DNA from 3 places in the Cellulomonas sp. CW35 genome. Region 2 is predicted to be linked to each of the others. Evidence: riboswitches for the same ligand, from Rfam matches in the RefSeq annotation. Region 2 holds a riboswitch; each other region holds the start of a gene.
The links. Region 2 has a riboswitch for S-adenosylmethionine ahead of ACT17Q_RS02780 (NAD(P)H-dependent oxidoreductase). Riboswitches for the same ligand answer to the same signal wherever they lie in the genome.

Region 1: linked by a shared signal. The riboswitch ahead of ACT17Q_RS09250 (hypothetical protein) and the one ahead of ACT17Q_RS02780 (NAD(P)H-dependent oxidoreductase) in region 2 are both predicted to bind S-adenosylmethionine.
Region 3: linked by a shared signal. The riboswitch ahead of ACT17Q_RS15330 (methylenetetrahydrofolate reductase) and the one ahead of ACT17Q_RS02780 (NAD(P)H-dependent oxidoreductase) in region 2 are both predicted to bind S-adenosylmethionine.

Annotation. Positions count from the first base shown of each region.
Region 1 covers NZ_CP199000.1:2,011,012-2,018,888, reverse strand. The annotation lists gene ACT17Q_RS09275 (non-heme iron oxygenase ferredoxin subunit) at 1-184, shown strand, start outside; gene sufC (Fe-S cluster assembly ATPase SufC) at 207-962, shown strand; gene ACT17Q_RS09265 (SufS family cysteine desulfurase) at 1,032-2,318, shown strand; gene sufU (Fe-S cluster assembly sulfur transfer protein SufU) at 2,367-2,843, shown strand; gene ACT17Q_RS09255 (metal-sulfur cluster assembly factor) at 2,840-3,169, shown strand; SAM riboswitch class IV at 3,273-3,390, shown strand; gene ACT17Q_RS09250 (hypothetical protein) at 3,401-4,165, shown strand; gene ACT17Q_RS09245 (NYN domain-containing protein) at 4,254-5,186, opposite strand; gene ypfJ (KPN_02809 family neutral zinc metallopeptidase) at 5,212-6,096, opposite strand; gene ACT17Q_RS09235 (energy-coupling factor transporter transmembrane component T) at 6,134-6,775, opposite strand; gene ACT17Q_RS09230 (energy-coupling factor ABC transporter ATP-binding protein) at 6,772-7,506, opposite strand; gene ACT17Q_RS09225 (biotin transporter BioY) at 7,506-7,877, opposite strand, start outside.
Region 2 covers NZ_CP199000.1:582,834-590,710, forward strand. The annotation lists gene ACT17Q_RS02765 (LPXTG cell wall anchor domain-containing protein) at 1-597, opposite strand, end outside; gene purL (phosphoribosylformylglycinamidine synthase subunit PurL) at 955-3,294, shown strand; gene ACT17Q_RS02775 (flavin reductase family protein) at 3,567-3,989, opposite strand; gene ACT17Q_RS02780 (NAD(P)H-dependent oxidoreductase) at 3,986-4,567, opposite strand; SAM riboswitch class IV at 4,585-4,693, opposite strand; gene gdhA (NADP-specific glutamate dehydrogenase) at 4,934-6,268, shown strand; gene ACT17Q_RS02790 (glycoside hydrolase family 6 protein) at 6,401-7,498, shown strand; gene rsgA (ribosome small subunit-dependent GTPase A) at 7,575-7,877, shown strand, end outside.
Region 3 covers NZ_CP199000.1:3,367,836-3,375,712, forward strand. The annotation lists gene hrpA (ATP-dependent RNA helicase HrpA) at 1-3,401, shown strand, start outside; gene ACT17Q_RS15320 (DNA-3-methyladenine glycosylase I) at 3,912-4,541, shown strand; gene ACT17Q_RS15325 (hypothetical protein) at 4,771-4,956, shown strand; SAM riboswitch class I at 5,078-5,174, shown strand; gene ACT17Q_RS15330 (methylenetetrahydrofolate reductase) at 5,214-6,257, shown strand; gene metE (5-methyltetrahydropteroyltriglutamate--homocysteine S-methyltransferase) at 6,314-7,877, shown strand, end outside.

The sequences.
Region 1 (7,877 bases), 1.4 Mb from region 2:
CGGCGCGGTCTCGCTGTCCGACGGCGAGGTCGAGGGCTGCACGATCGAGTGCTGGCTGCACGGCTCGCGGTTCGACCTGCGCTCCGGCAAGCCGCTCGGCCCGCCCGCCGTCACCCCCGTCCCCGTCTACCCGGTCACGCTGGACGGCGAGCGCGTGCTCGTCGACGTGGACCGGACTGTCTGACCGTCACCGAGGAGCAACCCGCATGACCACCCTGGAGATCCGCGACCTGCACGTCAGCGTCGAGACGAAGGAGGGCCCCAAGCCCATCCTGCGCGGCGTCGACCTGACCGTGAACAGCGGCGAGACGCACGCGATCATGGGCCCCAACGGCTCGGGCAAGTCGACGCTCGCGTACTCGCTCGCCGGCCACCCGAAGTACCAGATCACGGGCGGCTCGGTGCTGCTCGACGGCGAGGACGTCCTGGCGATGTCCGTCGACGAGCGGGCCCGCGCCGGCATGTTCCTGGCGATGCAGTACCCGGTCGAGGTGCCGGGCGTCTCGGTGTCGAACTTCCTGCGCACCGCGAAGACCGCGATCGACGGCGAGGCCCCCGCGCTGCGCTCGTGGGTCAAGGACGTCCGTGCCGCGATGGAGAACCTGCGCATGGACTCGACGTTCGCGGAGCGGTCCGTGAACGAGGGCTTCTCGGGCGGTGAGAAGAAGCGCCACGAGATCCTGCAGATGGAGCTGCTCAAGCCGCGTCTCGCGATCCTCGACGAGACCGACTCGGGCCTCGACGTCGACGCGCTGCGCATCGTGTCCGAGGGCGTCAACCGCGTCCGTTCGACGACCGACGTCGGCGTCCTGCTGATCACGCACTACACGCGCATCCTGCGCTACATCACGCCCGACTTCGTGCACGTCTTCGTCGACGGCCGCATCGCGGAGGAGGGCGGCCCGGAGCTCGCCGAGCGCCTCGAGAACGAGGGCTACGACCGGTTCCTGGTCAACTCCTGACCTCGTGCGGGTGCCGGGCCGCTGCCCGGCACCCGCGCACCCCACCCGTCCACGTCGAGGGGATCCGCAGTGAGCACCACCCTGGAGGCCGCCGAGCTCGCGGCGGTGCGGGCCGACTTCCCGCTGCTCGAGCGCACGCTGCGTGACGGCAAGCGGCTGGTCTACCTCGACTCGGGGGCCACGTCCCAGAAGCCCGACGTGGTCCTCGACGCCGAGCAGGACTTCTACCTGCAGCGCAACGCCGCGGTCCACCGCGGTGCGCACCAGCTCGCCGAGGAGGCGACCGAGGCGTTCGAGGACGCCCGGGCGCGCGTCGCGTCGTTCGTCGGGGTGTCGCCCGGCGAGCTCGTGTGGACGAGCAACGCGACCGCGGGCATCAACCTGGTCGCCTACGCGCTGTCGAACGCGACGGCGGGCCGCGGGGGAGCAGCGGCGCAGCGGTTCGCGCTGCGTCCCGGCGACGAGATCGTCGTCACCGAGGCCGAGCACCACGCGAACCTCGTGCCGTGGCAGGAGCTCGCGCTGCGCACGGGCGCGACGCTGCGGTGGATCGGCGTGGACGACGACGGGCGCCTGCGGACCGACGAGATCTCGAGCGTCGTCACCGACCGCACGCGCGTGCTGGCCTTCACGCACGCCTCCAACGTGACCGGCGCGATCACCGACGTGCCCGCGTTCGTCGCCCGCGCCCGCGAGGTGGGCGCGCTCACGGTGCTCGACGCGTGCCAGTCCGTGCCGCACCTGCCGGTCGACCTGCACGAGCTCGGCGTCGACTTCGCCGCGTTCTCGGGGCACAAGATGCTCGCGCCGACCGGCGTCGGCGCGCTCTACGGGCGACGTGAGCTGCTCGAGGCGATGCCGCCCGTCACGACGGGCGGCTCGATGGTCGAGGTCGTCACGATGACCGAGACCACGTACGCCCCGCCGCCGCAGCGGTTCGAGGCCGGCACGCAGATGGTCTCGCAGGCCGTCGCGATGGGCGCGGCCGCGACCTACCTGTCCGACCTCGGGATGGACGCCGTCGCCGCGCACGAGCACGACCTGGCGGGCCTGCTGCTCGACGCGGTGGCGTCCGTGCCGGGTGTGCGGGTGATCGGCCCGACCGACACCGCAGACCGGCTCGCCGCGGTGTCGTTCGTCGTCGACGGCGTGCACGCGCACGACGTGGGGCAGGTGCTCGACGACGCCGGCGTCGCGGTGCGCGTCGGCCACCACTGCGCACAGCCGCTGCACCGCCGGTTCGGCGTGGCCGCCACGGCACGCGCGACCGCCGCGGTGTACACCACCGACGAGGAGATCGCCGTGTTCCGGGAAGCGCTCGCGGGGGTCCGGGCGTTCTTCGGACTGACGGACTGACGGACTGACGGACTGACGGCGCCCCCGGCGCCACGAGAAGGGCGACGTATGAGCAGCTCGATGGAGCAGCTGTACCAGCAGGTGATCCTGGACCACGCGAAGTTCCCGCACGGGCGAGGGCTGGGCGAGGCGGCCGACGGCGCCCGCTCGGCGCAGTCGCACCAGGTGAACCCCACGTGCGGCGACGAGGTGACCCTGCAGGTCGACGTCGACGACGCCGGGGTGGTCCGCGGGCTGCGCTGGGAGGGGCAGGGCTGCTCGATCTCGCAGGCCTCGGTCTCGGTGCTGCACGACCTGGTGCTCGACCAGCCGCTGGGCACCGTCGACACGCTCGCCGCGTCGTTCCGCGACCTCATGCAGTCCAGGGGGCAGGGGCTCGACGACGACGATGCCGAGGAGGCGCTCGGCGACGCCGCCGCCTTCACGGGCGTCGGCAAGTACTCCGCACGCGTGAAGTGCGCCCTGCTCGGCTGGGTCGCGCTGAACGACGCACTCATCAAGACCGGATCCCGGGAGGACGCATGACCACCCCCAGCACTGGCTCACCGACGACCGTCGCGGACGTCGAGGAGGCGATGCGCGACGTGATCGACCCCGAGCTCGGGATCAACGTCGTCGACCTCGGCCTCGTGTACGGGGTCGCGCTCGAGCAGAACACCGCGGTGATCGACATGACGCTCACGTCGGCGGCGTGCCCGCTCACCGACGTCATCGAGGACCAGTCGGCGCAGGCGCTCGACGGCATCGTCGACGGCTTCCGCATCAACTGGGTCTGGATGCCGCCGTGGGGCCCGGAGAAGATCACCGAGGACGGTCGTGAGCAGATGCGGGCCCTCGGCTTCAACATCTGACACACCTCGCACGCGGGCGGTGGACGGCGGACTCGTCGTCCACCGCCCGCGTTCGTGTGACGTCCCTTGCTCGTGCGAGCCGGGCCGCGTTAGCGTCTCCCCAGGTCAAGAGCGATCAGCGAGACGCCCTCCGCGTGCTGGTCCGGCAACCGCGCAACCTCGCGCACGGTGCCCCGGAGGAAGACCGGCCCGGCGGCGACCGCCGCCGGGAAGTGCGAAGGGAGTACGCCCATGAGTGAGAAGTTCCTGCGCGCCGACGGTCTCGTCGAGCTGCGCCCCGCCCCCGCGGCGGTCGCGGAGGCGAGCCGGACCGGTGTCGACCTCGTCACCCGCGGGGAGCTGTGCACCGCGTGCCTGGTCGGCGACTGGGGTCTGTCGCTGCTGAGGGTCGCCAAGACGCTCTGCGACGACTGCACCTGGCTCGAGTCCGAGGTCTCGCGGCGGGCCGGAGCGGCACGCTCGCGTGCGGGTCGGACGGCCGGCGACGGGGTCGTGCAGCTCGCCGGGCTGTCCGACCCCGACGACGCGTCGTGGGCGCCCGTCCGCGCCGCGCTCCAGCTGCGCGACGCGCGCCTGACCGAGCTGCTCGACGACGCCGCGGCGTCGGGTATGGCGGTCGTCGAGCTGGACTCGGTGCGGGATCACGATCGCACCGTGCGAGCGGTCAGCCGGCAGGACGCTCTCCGGTCCGGTCTGCTCGACGACTCGGCGGAAGCACGAGTGCGTCTGTTCGCGGAGTGGCTGCGTCTGCTCGCTCCCGAGGACCACGCCGTGCGCGCCGACGTGCTGGCGGACGTCCCGGCGCTCGCGCACGCCCTGCGCGCGCACCAGGTGGGAGTGATTGCGGCCTCGGTCCGCGCTGACGTCGACCGGGTGGGCCGGGAGACGGCCCGAGCCCTCGCGACGGTGACGCGTGCGCCGCTCGCGCTGGGCGCCGTCGTGAGCCGTCTCGTTCGGGTCCGCCTGACCCGTTTCGCGCGCGCGGCCCGCGCGTAGCACCGACGCATCGCGTGGGTCCGGCTGACCTGCGTGGTGGGGGTCGCACTGGGCCGCGCCACGCAGGTCAGCCCGGCGCGGCGTGCGCTCAGCCCTTCTTCGACTTGGGGGCGCGCAGCCGGAGCCACCGCGCCTGGCCCTCCTCCCGGAGCTCGACCTGCCCCTGGCGTGAGCGCACGAAGTCCGTGAACGTCGCGAAGCCGAGCGCAGCCTCGTTGTACCGGGGGTCGAGCCGCTTCATCTGCTGCTTGACCGCCGACGCCTGGCTCCAGCCGTCGGCGTCCTTCGCGACCAGCCCGAGTGCGCGTGCGAGCAGCCGCGTCGCGACCGGACCGCTGATCGGCTGTGACGACGTCTCGGGCTCGGTGCGCGTCGCGGTCGTCGCCGTGCGCGGAGCGGTCGTCACGGGCGAGGCAGCAGCGTCGTCCGGGGCGCCCGTGACGACGGTGTCGTCGTCCTCTGCCTCGTCCGACTGCCGCACGGCCTCGTCGTAGTACTCGAACTCGTCGCACGCGGAGATCAGTGCCTTGCTGGTCCCGCCCGGCACGCCGACGCCGACGACCACGCGCCCGAGGCGCTTGCACCGCTGCGCGAGCGCAATGTAGTCGGAGTCGCCAGCCACGATCACGACGTGCGTGAGGTCGGTGAGACGGAACAGGTCCTCGAGCACGTCCACGGCGAGCCGGATGTCGGCGCCGTTCTTGGTACCGGACGCAGGGAAGAGCTGCGTGAGGTCGATCGCGCGGTCCACCAGCTGGCGCCGGTACGCCGCGTTGGCCGGCACCGACCAGTCGGCGTACGCGCGGGTCACGGCGAGCGTGCCGAACGACGACGCGTAGTCGAGGAGCGCGCTCACGTCGACCCGGGCGGCGTCGAGCCGAGGGGCGACGTCCTTACCGGCGTCACGCGCGTTGTCCTTGCGCCACGAGCCGTCACCGTGGAGCTGGTCGTAGCGGGAGATGACGATGTTGTCGAAGTCGAGATAGACGCCCACGCGGGCGGAGCTGTCGTCGGTGCTCATGCCCGGAGTCTGCCCGATGCGGGCGTCAGAGCGTGTCGGCGGCGAAGGTGTCGCACGCCGCGAGGTCGCGCTGCTGGTAGCCGGTGGTGAACCAGCGCTGGCGCTGCTCGCTCGAGCCGTGGGTCCACGAGTCGGGGTTCACACCGCCGCCCGACTGCTGCTGGATGTGGTCGTCGCCCACGGCTGCGGCCGCGTCGATCGCCTGCGCGAGCTCGTCGGCGGTGATGGGCTTGAGGTAGGTGACACCGGTGTCGGGGTCCTCGGTGGTCGCGGCGTTGCCGGCCCACATGCCCGCATAGCAGTCGGCCTGGAGCTCGACGCGCACGGAGTCCGACCCGGCGCCCGACCCGCGGCGGTCGGAGGAGTCGAACACGCCGGTGACGTTCTGGACGTGGTGGCCGTACTCGTGCGCGTAGACGTACATCTCGGCGAGCGGGCCGCCCTTCGCGCCGAACTGGCTGGTCAGCAGGTCGAAGAAGCCCAGGTCGAGGTAGATCGTCCGGTCCCCGGGGCAGTAGAACGGCCCGGACGACGACGACGCGTCGCCGCACGCGGTCCGCACCGCGGACGTGAACTCCACGGCCTCCGGGATGGTCGCGTCCGCCTTGCGCAGGGTGGGCGTCCAGTACGTGTCGAGGGAGTCGAGGGTCGCGGACAGGCGGCACGCGCGGTCGGTGTTGGCCTGCTCGGCCGTGCAGGCACCGACGGTGCCGTCCTGCCCGGGCTCGCCCCCGCCACCACCGAGGAGCGCGCCGGGGTCCACGTTGCCCCCGGACAGCAGCGTGATCGCGAGGATCACGAGCAACCCGAGACCGCCGACGCCGCCGCCGATCGCCATGCCACGCCCGCCGGCGGAGCGGCGCGACTGCACGCGTCCGCCGCCGAAGCTGCCACCCTCCTGGAACGTCACACCCGGGACGGTAGTCCGTGCACGGGCACCGCGCGATTCAGCCCTCGCCGATCCCGCGCGCGGCGAGCGCCTCGCCCGTCGCGCGTGCGTGGCCGACCATGCGCACCGCGGCCGGCACGACGAGCGCGCGCGGCGAGCGGGCGAGCCCGCGCGCCCGTGCGGCGTCGCGGGACTCGTGCGCGGCGTGCAGCAGGACGGGGACGGAGCGCAGCATGAGGCTCACCGCGAGCGCGACGGTCTGCGGGGGGAGGCCGACGTGCCGCAGCGGCCCGGCGGCACGGCGCAGCGCGTCGAGCAGGTCGTCGGCGCGCGTGGTCGCGGTGACGACGGTGGCGAGCAGGACGAGCGCGACGAGGTCGGCGGCGGTCTCGACGCCCGACGCCCAGCCGCGTGACCATGCCTGGTACCCGCCGACCAGGAGCGCGACGGCGCCGACGCGCACGAGGCCGCTGCGCGTGCGGTGCCACGAGAGTCTCGCGACGGCGTGGCTGGCGGCGGCGACGGCGAGCGCGACGAGCGCCGACGCGGCTCCGCGGACGACGAGGACGACGACGCCGGCCAGTGCGAGCGCCGCGAGCTTGCGGAGCGCGGGCGCCCGGTGCAGCACCGAGGTGCCCGGCTGGTGCATCCCGAGCGGGCCGGACCAGACGGGCCGCAGCGGCGTGCCGGGGCGGGTCACGGGACGTCGCCGGCGCGCACGGGGGACGACGCCATGAGGTCCCGGTACGCGGCGACGGCGGCGGACGGCTCGCCGTCGTGGACCACCCGGCCGTCGTCGACGACGAGGACGCGCTCGGCGTGCTGCGCGGCGTCCAGGTCGTGCGTGACGACCACGACCTGCTGCGGCAGGTCGGCGAGCAGGTCGTCGACCACCGCGCGCCAGCGCAGGTCGAGCAGCGTCGTCGGCTCGTCGCAGACCAGCACGTCGGGGTCGGTCGCGAGCACGGACGTGAGCGCGAGGAGCTGGCGCTGCCCGCCGGACAGCGCGTGCACGGGCAGGTCGGCGCGGTCCGCGAGCCCGACGCGCGCGAGTGCCGCACGGGCCCGGGCCTCGCGCTCGCGCGCGTCGGGCACGCTGCGCCGCAGCGACAGCGCGACGTCCTCGACGGGGGTGGGCATGACGAGCTGCGCGTCGGGGTCGGTGAACACGAAGCCGACGCGCCGCCGGACGGCCGGTCCGTCGGTACGCGTGTCGAGCCCGTCGACGCGCACGGTCCCGGACGACGGCAGCACGAGCCCGTTGAGCAGGCGTGCGAGCGTCGACTTGCCGGAGCCGTTCGCGCCGACGACCGCCACGCGCCGTTCGGTGAGACGCAGCGTGACCGGGCCGAGCAGGCGCGTCACGGTGTCCGGGCCGCCCGAGGGGTCGGGCGTCCAGGCCGTGACGAGCGCCTCGCTCAGCTCGATCATCAGCGGCGCCGGCGCAGCAGGTCCGGGTAGGCGGCGAACACCGCGAGCGCGACCGCGGCCGCGAGGAGGGTCTTCACGGTGTCCCCGGGGAAGAACACGGCGCCCGCCGCGAAGGCCTCACCGGCCGTGAGGTCGGTGCGCAGCACGATGCCCGCGATGCCCAGCGGGTGGACGGTGAGCGCGGTGGCGGTGAGGCCGCTCGCGACGAGGACGAGGTAACGCGCTGGGCCGGTCGCCTTGCGCGCGGCGCTCGCGAGGACGCCCGCGAGCGCGGCGGCCAGCGGGAAGCCCAGCAGGTAGCCGACGCTGGGCCCGGCGAGCACCGCCAGGCCACCCGTGCCGCCCGAGAACACGGGCACGCCCGCGAGCCC
Region 2 (7,877 bases):
CGGCGCCTCGACCGACGGCTCCGGGCTGGGCAGCGGCTCCTCGACGGGCGGGAGCGGCGGGACGGTCGGGCCCGGCGTCGGCTCCTCGACCGGCGGCGTCGGCGTCACGGTCGGCTTCGGCGTCGGGGTCGGGCGCGGCGGGTAGGTCGGGTACGACGTCGGCTGGGGCGAGGGGGACGGCTGCGGCGGGGAGCTCGGCTGCGGGGTGGGGCGGCACGTCGTCGAGCAGACCGGCTTCTGGCCGCCCTCACCGAAGTGCTCCTCGTACTTGCTCACCTGGACCCAGGTGATGCAGGAGTTCGCGGGGATGCCGACCGTGTCCCAGCGCACCGCGCTCTTGCCGATCAGGCCGCCGGTCGAGCGCGTGCCCTCGATGTGCAGGTTGGCCGAGCCGGTGCGTCCGTGGTGCGTGTACTGCACGTTCACGTGGTCGTGGTTCGCGAACGTGTCGCCCGGTGCCAGCGTCAGGCCCTCGGCGGTCACGGCGTAGGGCACGGGGCCGTCCGACGTGCCCGCCCACGCGCCCGATGACGACGCGACGAGGAGCAGACCGGTGACGATCGGGAGGGCTGTGGCGGCAGCGGCACGGGGGAGCATCGGACCTCGGCTCGGGAGAGTGCGTCGAAAACGGTCGAATCGGACATCCGACCAAGCCGAGACAGTAGGGCGATCAGGCATAACGCACAATTCCCCCATCGGCGTGTCGCGCGCGGCGCGCCGGGGCGTGCGCACGTGTCACCCGTTGAGCGCACGCCGGGCTCGCCCGTCCGGGCGAGCGTCACCTGGACGCGCGTCCGACGAGCCTGCGCCGCGCGGGGCCGGGAGGGCTCCGCGCCGGGGAGTGGACGCGCGTCGGACGGCCCCGTGGGCGTCGGTATCCTGTCGCCGTCCGCCGACGACGGCCGTGTCCCCGCGGGCCGGCCGGCACGGCCCGGAACTCGCCCAAGGGAACCGATGACCTCCGCACCCGCGCGCAGCGACCAGCACTACGACACCGTCGAGGACGCCGCGGCGACTCCCGACCTCGCCCAGCCCTACGCCGAGCTCGGTCTCAAGCCCGACGAGTACCAGCGCATCCGCGGCATCCTCGGCCGCCGGCCCACCGCCGCCGAGCTCGCGATGTACTCCGTCATGTGGTCCGAGCACTGCTCGTACAAGTCCTCCAAGACGCACCTGCGCCAGTTCGGCGACAAGACCACACCGGCGATGAAGGAGCACCTGCTCGTCGGCATCGGTGAGAACGCGGGCGTCGTCGACATCGGCGACGGCTGGGCCGTGACGTTCAAGGTCGAGTCCCACAACCACCCGTCGTACGTCGAGCCGTACCAGGGCGCGGCCACGGGCGTCGGTGGCATCGTGCGCGACATCATCTCCATGGGTGCCCGCCCCGTCGCCGTGATGGACCAGCTGCGGTTCGGTGCGGTCGACCACCCGGACACGGCCCGCGTCGTGCACGGCGTGGTCGCGGGCGTCGGTGGCTACGGCAACTCGCTCGGTCTGCCGAACATCGGCGGCGAGCTCGTGTTCGACGCCTCGTACCAGGGCAACCCGCTCGTCAACGCCCTGTGCCTGGGCGTGCTGCGGCACGAGGACATCCACCTCGCGAACGCGTCGGGTGCGGGCAACAAGGTCGTGCTGTTCGGCGCGCGCACGGGCGGCGACGGCATCGGCGGGGCGTCGATCCTCGCGTCGGAGACGTTCGACGACACCAAGCCGTCCAAGCGGCCGTCGGTGCAGGTCGGCGACCCGTTCATGGAGAAGGTGCTCATCGAGTGCTGCCTCGAGCTGTACGCCGCACGCGTCGTCGAGGGCATCCAGGACCTGGGCGCGGCGGGCATCTCGTGCGCGACGAGCGAGCTCGCCTCGAACGGTGACGGCGGCATGCACGTCGACCTCGAGAACGTCCTGCTGCGCGACCCCACCCTGACGGCCGGCGAGATCCTGATGTCGGAGTCGCAGGAGCGCATGATGGCGGTCGTCACCCCCGCCAAGCTCGAGGAGTTCCTCGCGATCACGCGCAAGTGGGACGTCGAGACCGCGATCATCGGCGAGGTCACCGGCTCGGGCCGGCTCACGATCGACCACCACGGGCACCGCATCGTCGACGTCGACCCCAAGACGGTCGCGCACGACGGCCCGGTCTACGACCGCCCGTACGCGCGTCCCGCGTGGCAGGACGGGCTGAACGCCGACACGTCCGCGTCGCTCGCGCGTCCGACGAGCCCCGACGAGCTGCGCGCGACCGCGCTGCGCCTGCTCGGCTCGCCGAACCTCGCGTCCAAGGAGTGGGTCACCAAGCAGTACGACCGCTTCGTGCAGGGCAACACCGCCCTCGCGCAGCCCGACGACTCGGGCGTGGTCCGGGTCGACGAGGAGAGCGGCCTGGGTGTCGCGCTCGCGACCGACGCGAACGGCCGCTACGGCAAGCTCGACCCGTACACGGGTGCGCAGCTCGCGCTCGCGGAGGCGTACCGCAACGTCGCGACGACGGGCGCGCGCCCGCTCGCGGTGACCGACTGCCTCAACTTCGGCAGCCCCGAGCACCCCGACTCGATGTGGCAGCTCGTCGAGGCGATCCGCGGCCTGGCCGACGCGTGCCAGACGCTCGAGGTCCCCGTCACGGGCGGCAACGTCTCGCTCTACAACGGCACGGGCGAGCCCGGGAAGATCGACTCGGCCATCCACCCGACGCCCGTCGTCGGTGTGCTGGGCGTGCTCGACGACGTCGCGTCCGCGGTGCCGTCCGGCTGGACCGCGCCGGGCGTGTCGGTCTACCTGCTCGGCACCACGCGTGCCGAGCTCGACGGGTCCGCGTGGGCGGACGTCGAGCACGGTCACCTGGGCGGCGTGCCGCCGCGGGTCGACCTGGCCGCCGAGCGTGCGCTGGCCGCGGTGCTGCAGAACGCCGCGCGCGACGGCCTCGTCGACGCGGCGCACGACCTGTCCGAGGGCGGCATGGTCCAGGCGCTCCTCGAGTCGTCGCTGCGGTTCGGCGTGGGTGTGCGCGTGTCCCTCGACGCGCTGTGCGAGCGGGACGGCCTCACGCCGTTCGAGGCGCTGTTCTCCGAGTCCACGGCACGTGCGCTCGTCGCGGTGCCGCGCTCGGAGGAGGTGCGCTTCGCGGACCTGTGCGTCGCGCGCGGCGTCCCGGCGCTCAAGCTCGGTCAGACCGCGGACGTCGCGTCCGACGACGAGGAGGCCGGTCCGGCCGTCGAGGTCGAGGGCCTGTTCGCGATCCCGCTGGCCGAGGCCCGCGACGTGTTCGAGGCCACCCTCCCGCGCCACTTCGGCTGACCCCGCACCACCCCGGAGCCCCCGCACCCACCCGGCGCGGGGGCTTCGTCGTCCCCGACACCCAGCCCCCGCACCCGACACCCGATACCTGACCGCCCCACCCCGCCGACCTCGCGCTTCCTCCGGCTCGGCCCCTCCAGAGCCGGAGCAACGACGGGGTCAGCGGCGGGGGCCTCGGTCGAGACCGCGCTTGCTCCGGCTCAGCTCCTTCGGACCCGGAGGAACCGCGGGGTCGGCGGGCGGGGGCGTGGGCGAGGTGGGGCAGCGGGGGCTCACACGGGGAACGAGATGGTCCAGATCGTGGGATCGGGATGAGTGGTCGTTGACACCGGCTCCCCGGCCGGCAGCGCGGTCCAGCCGCCGGCCGCGAACCGGTCGATGCCGCTCGTCGCGAACCTGGCCGAGACGTCGTCCTGGTGGTCGGCGAGGAAGCTGAGGGCGAGGGTCGTCGCACGCGAGACCGCGGGCCACGAGGACGACGAGGACGCGAGCGAGAACGCGAGCAGCGGCGGCTCGGTGGAGACCGAGATGACGGACGTCGCGGTGAACCCGACGGGTCGGCCGTCCGCGTCGCGCAGCGTCACGACGACGACGCCCGCGGGGTGGCCGCGGAACACGGCCTTGTACTCGTCGGGTGACAGGCGCGACTCGTGCGGCGCGTCGGTGTGCGGGCGGGCGACCGGCTCGGCGGTCATCGGGCTGCCTCCGCGAGGTCGAGGTCCGCGGCCGGCTGACCGACGGCGCGGCGCAGCGCGTCGCCGCCGCGCGCGAGCCAGGCGTCCACGGCGCGGTCGAGGCCGGTCGGGTCGGCGAGGTCGGCCTCGGTGACCGTGAGGGCGCGGGTCGGGACGACCGCGCCGAGCTCGACGAGCACGGGCCGCAGGTGGACCTCGCCGACGAGCGCGTGCGCCGGGTTGCCGGACACGACGAGGGGCACGACGACGACGCCCGCGAGCCCGTCGGGGCCGTACAGGTCGAGGAACGCCTTCAGCAGGCCCGTGTAGGAGGCCTTGTAGACCGGGGTCGCGATCACCGCGACATCGGAGTCCGCCAGCGCGCCGAGCGCGGCGTCGACCTGGGGTCGCTGCCCGGCGAAGAGCTCGCCGGCGACGGTCACCAGGTCGACCGTGGTGGTGACCGTCCCGCCGACGTGGGCGGCGACGGCAAGCGCCGCGGCCCGGGCGGCCGCCAGGGTGCGCGATCCCTCGCGCGGGTTGCCCGCGACCACCACGACGGTGGGCTCGGGGTGGGTGTCAGGTGCGTGCGTGCTCATGGTCCCTCGCAATCGTTCCGTCACGTTTGCCGGCCCGTGGGCCGGCCAGGTCGTCCCCCGGAGCACCCCGCGCGTGACCGGGGTTGCCGACCAGCGAGCCGGGGCTTGGCGCTGGTTCTCGTGACCTCGGGAGGGGTATAGCAGCGGGTGCGAAAAGGGATACCAGATTGGTCGGAAATCTCGTCTGGTGGACGTCGCGGGGCCCCGCGCCCCAGCGGCACGCCGACCGCGGGGCGACGAGCGCCGCGCCGCCCAGCGACCCGCGGATGTCCACGGGTCGGGAGTCCTGCGCCCGACTGCCGGACGGCGTCTAGCCTGGGGCGTCCTCACATCCAGGCCACGCGGAGCAGAGCGGAGCCGAAAGACATGCAGGTGCAGCTGGAGCGTGCCCTCGAGCAGGTGCTCGCGCGCAACGCCGGGGAGCACGAGTTTCACCAGGCCCTCCACGAGGTGTTCGACAGCCTCGGGCCGGTGCTCGACCGCCACCCCGAGTACGTCGACGCCGCCGTCCTCGAGCGGCTGTGCGAGCCCGAACGGCAGATCATCTTCCGTGTCCCCTGGGTCGACGACTCGGGGACCGTGCAGATCAACCGGGGCTTCCGCGTCGAGTTCAACTCCGCACTCGGCCCGTACAAGGGCGGCCTGCGGTTCCACCCCTCGGTGTACCTCGGGATCGTGAAGTTCCTGGGCTTCGAGCAGGTCTTCAAGAACGCGCTGACGGGCATGCCGATCGGCGGCGGCAAGGGCGGCTCGGACTTCGACCCGCGCGGCAAGTCCGACGGCGAGGTCATGCGCTTCTGCCAGTCGTTCATGACGGAGCTGTACCGCCACATCGGCGAGTACACGGACGTGCCGGCCGGTGACATCGGCGTCGGCGGCCGTGAGATCGGCTACCTGTTCGGGCAGTACAAGCGCATCACCAACCGCTACGAGTCGGGGGTGCTCACGGGCAAGGGCCTCACCTGGGGCGGCTCGCTCGTCCGCAAGGAGGCGACCGGCTACGGCACGGTGCTCTTCGCGGAGAGCATGCTCCGGACGATCGGCGAGTCCTTCGACGGGCAGCGCGTGGTCGTCTCCGGTGCGGGCAACGTCGCGCTGTACGCGATCGAGAAGGCCCAGCAGCTGGGCGCGCACGTGGTCGGGTGCTCGGACTCGTCGGGCTACGTGCTCGACGAGAAGGGCATCGACCTGGACCTGCTGCGGCAGGTGCGCGAGGTCGAGCGCGGGCGCGTCTCGGTGTACGCCGAGCGTCGCGGCGCCGTGTACGTCCCGGGCCGCCGCGTCTGGGAGGTCGGTGCGCAGGTCGCGCTGCCGTGCGCCACGCAGAACGAGCTCGACGAGGACGACGCGCGCGCGCTCGTCGGCTCCGGCGTCAAGGTCGTCGCCGAGGGCGCGAACATGCCCACGACGCCCAAGGCGATCACGCTGCTGACCGAGTCGGGCGTGCTGTACGCGCCCGGCAAGGCCGCGAACGCAGGCGGTGTCGCGACCTCCGCGCTCGAGATGCAGCAGAACGCGTCGCGGGACTCGTGGACGTTCGAGCACACCGAGGAGCGCCTCGCGGCGATCATGCGTGACATCCACGACCGGTGCCTGACGACGGCCGACGAGTACGGCGTGCCCGGCTCGTACGTCGCCGGTGCCAACATCTCGGGCTTCGTGCGCGTCGCGGACGCGATGCTCGCGCTCGGCCTGGTCTGACGGCCGTGCGGCCCCGGTCGCCTCACGCGAGGCGACCGGGGCCGCGGCCTGTCGCGAACGGGTGAACCCGGACGTCCGGGCTGCAGTGCGCGCCCCGTGCGGCCGCTGACGTGCTCATGGGTGGACGACCTCATGGGTGACCGACGCGCTGCGCAGCCCACCTCCGGAGCCGGGCTCGTGGCCGGCGCGCCCGTGCGGGCAGGCGTCCTCGCCGTGCTCCTCGCCATGATTCTCATGGGGCTCCTCGCCGCGTGCGACGCCACCGCGGGTCCGGCCACGACCACCCCGGCCGCCTCGTCGGCCGCTCCGGGCACGGCCGACGCGCCCACCGCCGCACCCCCGTCGGCGGCGCCGCAGACGCCGGCACCCAGCACCGCCGCCGGAGCGGACGCAGCCGGCGGCCTGCTGGTGCGCACCGAGTCGCAGGCGGTCACCGCCTGGAGCGCGGCCACGGGAGAGGAGAAGCGACTCCTCGCGACGATCGCCCAGACCCCGCAGGCCGCCTGGGTGGGCGACTGGGTCGACGCCGGCGTGGCCCGTGATCAGGTCGCCCGGCTCACGTCGGCCGCCGCCGACTCGGGCACCACCGCTGTGCTCGTGGTGTACGCGATCCCGGGCCGCGACTGCGGGCTGCACTCCGCGGGCGGCGTCGCCGCCGACGCGTACGCGGCGTGGGTCGAGGCGGTGGCCGGCGGGATCGTCGGGCACCCCGTCGTCGTACTGGAACCCGACGCGCTCGCCCAGCTCGGCGACTGCGACGGCCAGGGCGACCGGGTCGCGCTCCTCGCCGCGGCCGCGCGCACCCTCGACGAGGCGGGCGCACGCGTCTACCTCGACGCCGGCCACAGCGGGTGGCTGCCCGTCGGCGAGGCGGTCGCGCGCATCCGCGCGGTCGGCACCGCGCACCTCGCGGGCTTCGCGCTCAACACGTCGAACTACCAGACCACCGCCGACGAGCGCGCGTACGGCGAGCAGGTCGCGGCGCAGCTCGACGGCCTGGGCTTCGTGGTCGACACCTCGCGCAACGGGAACGGCTCGAACGGCGAGTGGTGCAACGCGCGCGGCCGCGCGCTCGGCGAGGCGCCGCGGCTCGTCGACGACGGCACGGCGCTCGACGCGCTGCTGTGGGTCAAGTCTCCCGGCGAGTCCGACGGCACGTGCAACGGCGGGCCCGCCGCCGGGCAGTGGTGGCAGGAGATCGCCCTCGAGCTGGCGCGCAACGCGTCCTGACGTCGGTGCTCGGCCCCTTGCCGGGGGTCGGAAATGGAGCGGACGGGCGCGGGTGCGTCGGCCTACCGTCGGCGGCATGTCCTCCTCGCAGCGATGGCGTGTGGTGCGCGCCGACAAGGGTGCGGTGCTCGTCGTGCCCGACCTCGGCGTCCCCGGACCCGCCCTCGCGGGGGTCGCCCCGGCACAGCCCGCCCCGGCACAGCCCGCCCCGGCAGAGCCCGTGCGCGCGGCGCTCGCGCGCGACGGGCTCGCGGAGCACGACGAGGGGCGTGTCGTCCCCGCGGTCGGCGACTACGTCCTGCTCGACGACGCGGGCTGCGTCGCGCGGGTGCTGCCGCGCTCGTCGGCGCTCGTGCGGGACACCGCGGGCCGCACGTCG
Region 3 (7,877 bases), 840 kb from region 2:
CGACGGACGCGCTGCGCGCGTCGTTCGGCACGCGCGTGACCGACCCGCGCCACCCGCAGGCGGTCGAGCTGCTGCCGCTGTACTCGCGCCTGTCGGCCGCCGAGCAGCACCGCGTGTTCTCGTCGCACCCCGGGCGGCGCATCGTGCTCGCGACGAACGTCGCGGAGACGTCGCTGACCGTGCCGGGCATCCGGTACGTCGTCGACCCGGGTACGGCGCGCATCAGCCGGTGGTCGAAGGCGACGAAGGTGCAGCGGCTGCCGATCGAGCCGATCAGCCAGGCGTCCGCCAACCAGCGCTCGGGGCGGTGCGGCCGCGTGGCCGACGGCATCGCGATCCGCCTGTACTCGCAGGACGACTTCGAGCGACGCGAGCGGTTCACCGAGCCGGAGATCCTGCGCACGTCGCTCGCGTCGGTGATCCTGCAGATGATCGCCGTGGGCGTCGCGGCCTCGCCGCAGGACGTGGTCGACTTCCCGTTCGTCGACCCGCCCGACGTGCGCGCGGTGCGCGACGGCGTGCAGCTGCTCACCGAGCTCGGCGCGATCGAGACCGGGCCGGACGGGACCCGGCTCACCGAGACGGGGCGTGCGCTCGCGCAGCTCCCGGTCGACCCGCGGCTCGCCCGCATGGTGGTCGAGGCCTCGCGCCACGGGGTGCTGCGCGAGGTCGTCGTCGTCGCGGCCGCGCTGTCCATCCAGGACCCGCGCGAGCGTCCCGCCGAGGAGCGCGAGAAGGCCGACGCGCTGCACGCGCGGTTCGCCGACCCCACCTCCGACCTGCTGTCCTACCTGAACCTGTGGGCCTACCTGCGCGAGCAGCGGCGCGAGCTGTCCGGCAACGCGTTCCGCCGCGCGTGCCGCGCCGAGCACCTGAACTACCTGCGGGTCCGCGAGTGGCAGGACGTCGTCACCCAGCTGCGGGACCTCGCCAAGGGTCTGCCCGCGGGGCGCCGTCGCGGTCCCGACGAGGCGTCCGGCGGCGGTGGGGAGGGCGGGTGGCCAGCGCTCGCGGACGGTCCCGACGAGGGTGCGGGTGCCGGCGGCCCGCGGCGCGGCGAGCTGCGCCGCGACTGGGACGCCGACGCGATCCACCGCTGCGTGCTGTCCGGGCTGCTGTCGCACGTGGGGATGCAGGAGGCCACCGAGGTCGCCGCACCCGCTCGTCGGGGGGACAAGCGCCCGGCCCGGCCCGACCGGCGCGGGCGCAACGAGTACCTCGGCGCGCGCGGCGCGCGGTTCGCGATCTTCCCCGGCTCGGGGCTCGCCCGGAAGCCGCCCGCGTGGGTCATGGCCGCCGAGCTCGTCGAGACGTCCCGGCTGTGGGCGCGCGACGCGGCCCGCATCGACCCCGCGTGGGCCGAGGAGCTCGGCGCGCACCTGGTCAAGCGCACCTACTCCGACCCGGCGTGGTCCACCAAGCAGGGTGCGGCCATGTGCACCGAACGCGTCCTGCTGTACGGGCTGCCCGTCGTGGCCGGCCGCCGGGTGCTCTACGCGACGGTCGACCCGGAGGCCGCGCGCGAGCTGTTCCTGCGGCACGCGCTCGTGCAGGGTGAGTGGACCACGCACCACCAGTTCTTCCACGAGAACCGGCGGCTGCTCGCGGAGGCCTCCGAGCTGGCGGCGCGCGCCCGCCGCGCGGACCTGCTGGCCGACGAGGACGCCCTGTTCGACTTCTACGACGAGCGGGTCCCCGCGGACGTCGTCTCCGCCCGGCACTTCGACCAGTGGTGGAAGACCGCGCGGCGCCGCGACCCCGACCTGCTGACGTACTCCCGTGAGCTGCTCGTCTCGTCCGACGCGGACGCGATCGACGAGTCCTCGTTCCCGTCGCGCTGGCCGCAGGGCGACCTGTCGCTCCCGCTGACCTACCAGTTCGAGCCCGGCACCGAGGCCGACGGCGTCACCGTGCACATCCCGCTCCCCCAGCTGCCGCGCCTGACGCCCGACGGCTTCGGCTGGATGGTGCCGGGGCTGCTCGACGAGCTCGTCGTCGCGACGATCCGCGCGCTGCCCAAGCCAGTGCGCGTGCAGCTCGTCCCCGCACCCGACGTCGGCCGCGCGGTGGCCGCCTGGCTGCGCGAGAACACCGCGACCTGGGCCGACACCGTGCGCGCGGGCGACGCCGCGCCGTCGTTCCACGACGCGTTCCGCTCCGCCGTCCGGGCCGTGCGCGACGTGGACGTCCCCGCCGACGCGTTCGACGACGACCGCCTGCCCGCGCACCTGCGCATGACGTTCCGCGTGGTCGGGGACCGTGGCGGAGTGGTCGACGAGGGCAAGGACCTCGCGGCGCTGCAGCACCGGCTCGCGGACCGCGCGCAGGACGCGGTCGACACCGCCGTGAAGGCCGCGCTGCGGCAGGCCATGCGGGAGGCGGGGCTGGCGGCCGACGAGCCCGCGCGGCCTGGTCCGCGCGCGCGCCCGGACCGCGGCGATGCCCGCTGGTCGGACGCGGGTGCCTCCGAGTCGCGGCACGCGAGGGACGGCTCGTCGGGGCCGGTCGCCGAGTCCGTGTCGCGCGCGGGCCTGACGACGTGGCCCGCCGACCTCACGCTCCCCGAGGTCGTCGAGGTGCGCTCGGGCGCGACCGTCGTGCGCGCCTACCCGACCCTGGTCGACGAGCGCACGAGCGTCTCGGTGCGCACGCTCGCCGACGCGTCCGCGCGCCCCGCCGCCGCGCGCGCAGGCCTGCGCCGGCTGCTGCTGCTCGACGTCGGGCTCGCCCCGGCCCGCGTGACGTCCCGCTGGACGGGTGCCCAGGCGCTCGCGCTGGCCGCCAACCCGTACCCGAGCCGCGAGGCGCTCGTCGAGGACGTGCAGCTCGCCGCGGTCGACGCGCTCGTCGACGAGCACCTGCGCACGCGCCCCGCCGAGGCGGGCCGCACCCCCGCGGACATCCGGACGCCCGAGGACTACGCCGCGCTGCGCGCGTTCCTGCGCGACCGGCTCGAGGACCGGGTGCACGCGCTCGTCGGCGTGCTCGTCCAGGTGCTCACCGCGTGGCGCGAGCTCGAGGTAGAGCTCAAGGGGACCTCGAGCCTCGCGCTGCTGGCCACCGCGTCCGACGTGCGCGAGCAGTCGGCGCGACTGGTCCACGCGGGATTCGTCGTCGAGACCGGCGCGGACCGCCTGATGCACCTGGTGCGCTACCTGCGTGCTGCGCGGTACCGGCTGGGCAAGGCCGCCGAGAACCCCGCGCGCGACGCCGACCTGGCGTGGCAGGTGCACGACCTGGAGAACGCGCTCGCGGCTGCGTCCGGGGCGGACCGCGCGCAGGTCGCGATGGTCCGCTGGCAGCTCGAGGAGCTGCGCGTGAGCCTGTTCGCGCAGCAGCTCGGCACCCCGACCCCGATCTCGGCCCAGCGCGTCCGCAAACAGCTCACCACCCTGACCTAACCCCAGCGGATCACGAGAACCCGCCGATCGGAGCTGGACGCGGTGATCGCGGACAGGGCGTCAAGGTCGTCGTCCCCGAGAAGCGCCGACGCCGCGGTGGGCGCCCACACCCCACGACCAGATCTTCTCGCTCCCTCCGAGACAACCTCGGAATCAGCGTGTCCACCTCACGGGGTCAAGCCCCCTCGGCGAACCCACTCCCGCCCACCCCGTGGTTGCTCCGGGTTCGCGCGCGCATACCGCGAGCAACCACGGTCTCGACCCAGCCACCGCGTGTCTCCTGGCTCGGGGATCTCGACAGCGACCAGCCCGGCACATGGCCGAGGTGGCCGGTCGTCGCCCCCGCGGATGCTACGGGAACGGCGCGTCTGAGCCGTAGCACCCACGACGTCGGGGTTGCGGAGCGGGACCGGGCCGACGGGGGGGAACGGGGTTCGGCTGACGGCCTGGCGTCCACAGTGGGCGCGCGAGGTCTGCCGCGCGTGGGCGGGAGACGGCAGACTCAACCGCATGGACGACACCGTGACGGCCGACACCCCGCTGGCGGCCGTGACCGCTCCGGCGCCCGTGACCGCTCCGGCGCCCGTGACGGGGCGGTGCTTCGGGGACGGGGACCCGCTGTACGAGCGCTACCACGACGAGGAGTGGGGTGTCCCGGTACACGGCGAGGAGGCGCTGTTCGAGCGGATCGCGCTCGAGGGCTTCCAGTCGGGGCTCTCGTGGATCACCGTGCTGCGCAAGCGCGAGTCGTTCCGTGCGGCGTTCGCGGGGTTCGACCCGCGGGTGGTCGCGGAGTACGACGAGCACGACGTCGAGCGGCTCCTCGCGGACGCGGGGATCGTGCGCAACCGCCAGAAGATCGAGGCGACCGTCGCCAACGCGCGCGCCCTGCTCGCGCTGCACGCCTCCGGCCGCACGCTCGACGCGTTGTTCTGGTCGTTCGCGCCGGACCGCACGCAGCACGTGCGCCCGGCCTCGTGGGCGGACGTGCCGGCGGTGACGCCCGAGTCCCGCGCGCTCGCGCGCGAGCTCAAGTCGCTCGGCTTCCGGTTCGTCGGACCGACGACGGCGTACGCGGCGATGCAGGCGTGCGGGCTCGTCGACGACCACCTGGCGACCTGCCCGTCGGTGCGTGGGTGAAGTCCCCGGCGGCTGCGGAGACGGATGCGGTGGGTCGTGGCGTTCGGGTGACCCGGCGCGAGAGCAGATCCGCAGGTCAGCGCACGTCGGCCGGGACGGGTCACGCGATTACCCGCGGCGTCCGGCCGTCCCGGTGCCGCCCGCTCGGATGAACCCGGGACGTGCTCTTCTCGGGTGATCCGGCTGTGGGGACTTCGCCTGATCGTGCACGGCGGTTACAGTCCTGCGCATGACCGAGATGCCCGACCACGACGGCGGCCTGGACGCCGTCCGCGGTGCGCGGGAGGCGCTGGGCGGGTCGGTCCCGCCGGACGCGCAGGTCCTGCAAGCGGTCGAGGCCGGTCTGCTGTCGACGGTGACGGGCACCCAGCCGTGGGGCGAGATCCCGCACCAGCGCCCGCGTCCGCTGGCCTGACCCGCGGAGCGTCCTTCCGCCTGATCTGCGACTCTCCGGCGACGCGTCCGCTGGGCGGCCCGCCCGTCTCGCAACGTGAGAAGTCGTGGTCAGCATGTGGGCTCCCGGCCTACGATCACGCCAACCATCCAGAGCGGCCGAGAGACCTGGCTCGTCGACGCCGCAGCAACCCCCCTCCGCGACGAGGGTGTGGGTGCTTCCGCCAGGACCGATGGAGTGGACATGTCGCAGACCCAGTGTCTGAACGGCCCGCCGGCGTGAGCGCGGCGACCGTGAACCCGCCCGCGGCGCAGCCGCGGCTCGACGACGCGCGCGCCGACGGTGCGAGCAGCGCGACGCGCCCCGGCGTCCCGACCGGCGCGCACGTGGCCGCCGACCCGCGGCCGCTCGGCACGCTCGACCGCCCGACGCTCTCGTTCGAGTTCTTCCCGCCGCGCAACCCGCAGGCCGCGCCGCGCCTGTGGGAGACCGTGCGCCAGCTCGAGGCCGTGCACCCGGACTTCGTCTCGGTCACGTACGGCGCGTCGGGCAAGACGCGCGAGACGTCGCGCGCGTTCGTCTCGCGGCTGCTGCGCGAGACGTCGCTGTCCCCGATCGCGCACCTCACGTGCGTGGGCACGAGCCGCGAGGAGATCACGACGATCGTCGAGGAGTTCCTCGACGAGGGCGTGCGCTCGTTCCTGGCGCTGCGCGGCGACCCCCCCGCGGGCCAGGCCGACTGGCAGGCCCACCCGGACGGCCTGGAGACCGCGAGCGCGCTCGTCGGTCTGCTGCGGGACATCGAGTCCCGCCGCTGCGGTGCGAGCCCGGCGCAGGCCGTGCGTGCGCGGGTGCGGCCGCTGTCGGTCGCGGTCGCGGCGTTCCCGCGCGGCAACGCGGCGACGGGCGGCACGCGCGCGCAGGACGTCGCGTCGCTGCTCGCCAAGCAGGAGGCGGGTGCGGACTTCGCGATCACGCAGGTGTTCTACGACGCCGAGTCGTACCTGGGCCTGGTGGCCGAGGCGCGCGCGGCGGGCGTGGTCATCCCGATCATCCCCGGGATCATCCCGTTGACCGACCCGGCCCGGCTGCTGCGCACGCAGGAGCTCACGGGTGTCCCGGTGCCGCGCGACCTGCTCGACGCGCTCGGCTCCGCGGACGACGCGTCGGCGGCGCACCGCATCGGCACCCGCGCGGGTGTCGACCTCGTCAAGGGCGTCCTCGACGGCGGCGCACCCGGCGTGCACCTCTACACGTACAACAAGCACGAGGCCGCGCTCGACCTGCTCGAGGGCGCGCAGCTGGACGGCTCGACACGCTGAGGTCGGCGCCCACGTCCCCCGAACCCCGCACCACCACGACACGAAGGCTGGACCCCATGAGCGAGACCCCGCAGTTCCCGACCGGCTCCGTGCTCGGCTACCCGCGCATCGGGCCGCGCCGCGAGCTCAAGAAGGCCGTGGAGGCCTTCTGGGCCGGGAGGTCCACGGCCGACGAGGTCGAGGCGACCGCCGCGGCGCTGCGCCGCCGGACGCGCGAGCGCCTCGTCGAGCTCGGCCTGCCGAAGGACACGGCCGCGATCCCGAGCGCGTTCTCCTTCTACGACCAGGTGCTCGACGCGACCGCGGTCGTCGGCGCGATCCCCGCGCGCTTCGCGGACCTCGTCGGTGAGGACGGCACGCTCGACCTCGCGGCGTACTCGACGGTCGCGCGCGGCCGTGGCGACGACCTGCCGCTCGAGATGACCAAGTGGTTCGACACCAACTACCACTACCTCGTCCCGGAGATCGGCCCGGAGACGACATTCTCGTACGTCGGCACGCGCCCGGTCGCGGAGTTCGTCGAGGCGCTCGCCGACGGCGTCCTGACCCGCCCGGTGATCGTCGGCCCGGTGACGTACCTGGCGCTCGCGAAGGCGACCGAGGGTGCGCCCGCGGATTTCGCGCCGATCGACCGGCTGCACGACCTGCTGCCCGTGTACGCGGACCTGCTGCGCGACCTCGCGGCGGCGGGGGCCACGTGGGTGCAGCTCGACGAGCCCGCGCTCGTCTCGGAGAGCATCGACGTGCCGGTCGAGCGTCTGCTCGCGGCGACCGCGGACGCGTACCGCGTGCTCGCGACCGAGCTCGCGCGCCCGCAGCGTCCCGCGCTGTTCGTCGCCGCCCCGTACGGGGACCTGGGCGCCGCGCTCCCGGTGCTCGCGGGCACCGACGTCGAGGCGATCGGGCTGGACCTGGTCAAGGGCACGGCGCCCACCGAGGCGGTCCCGGGCCTGGAGTCGAAGACGCTCGTCGCGGGCGTCGTCGACGGTCACAACATCTGGCGCGCGGACCTGGACGCCAAGCTGCAGGTGCTCGAGCAGCTCGAGGTCATCGGTGCGGGCGCGGTCGCGGTCGGCACGTCGACGTCGCTGTTCCACGTGCCGCACGACACGGCGGACGAGCCGAACCTGGACCCGACGCTGCGCTCGTGGCTCGCGTTCGCGGACCAGAAGGTCGCGGAGGTCGTCACCCTCGCGGAGGGCCTGTCCGAGGGCCGCGAGGCGATCCACGAGCAGCTGCTCGAGGCGTCCGACGCGGTCGCGTCGCGCCGCAGCGCGCCGGGGGTGGTGCGTCCCGAGGTGCGCGAGCGCACGGGCGGCCTGTCCGACGACGCGTTCGCGCGCGGCTCGTTCGACGAGCGCAAGGAGGCCCAGGCGCAGCGACTGAACCTCCCGCCGCTGCCGACGACCACCATCGGCTCGTTCCCGCAGACGCCCGAGATCCGTAAGGCCCGCGCGGCGCACGGCAAGGGCGAGCTGACCGACGAGCAGTACGTCGAGGAGATGAAGGCGGAGATCCGCCGCGTCGTGGAGCTGCAGGAGCGGATCGGTCTGGACGTGCTGGTGCACGGCGAGCCCGAGCGCAACGACATGGTGCAGTACTTCGCGGAGAACCTCGACG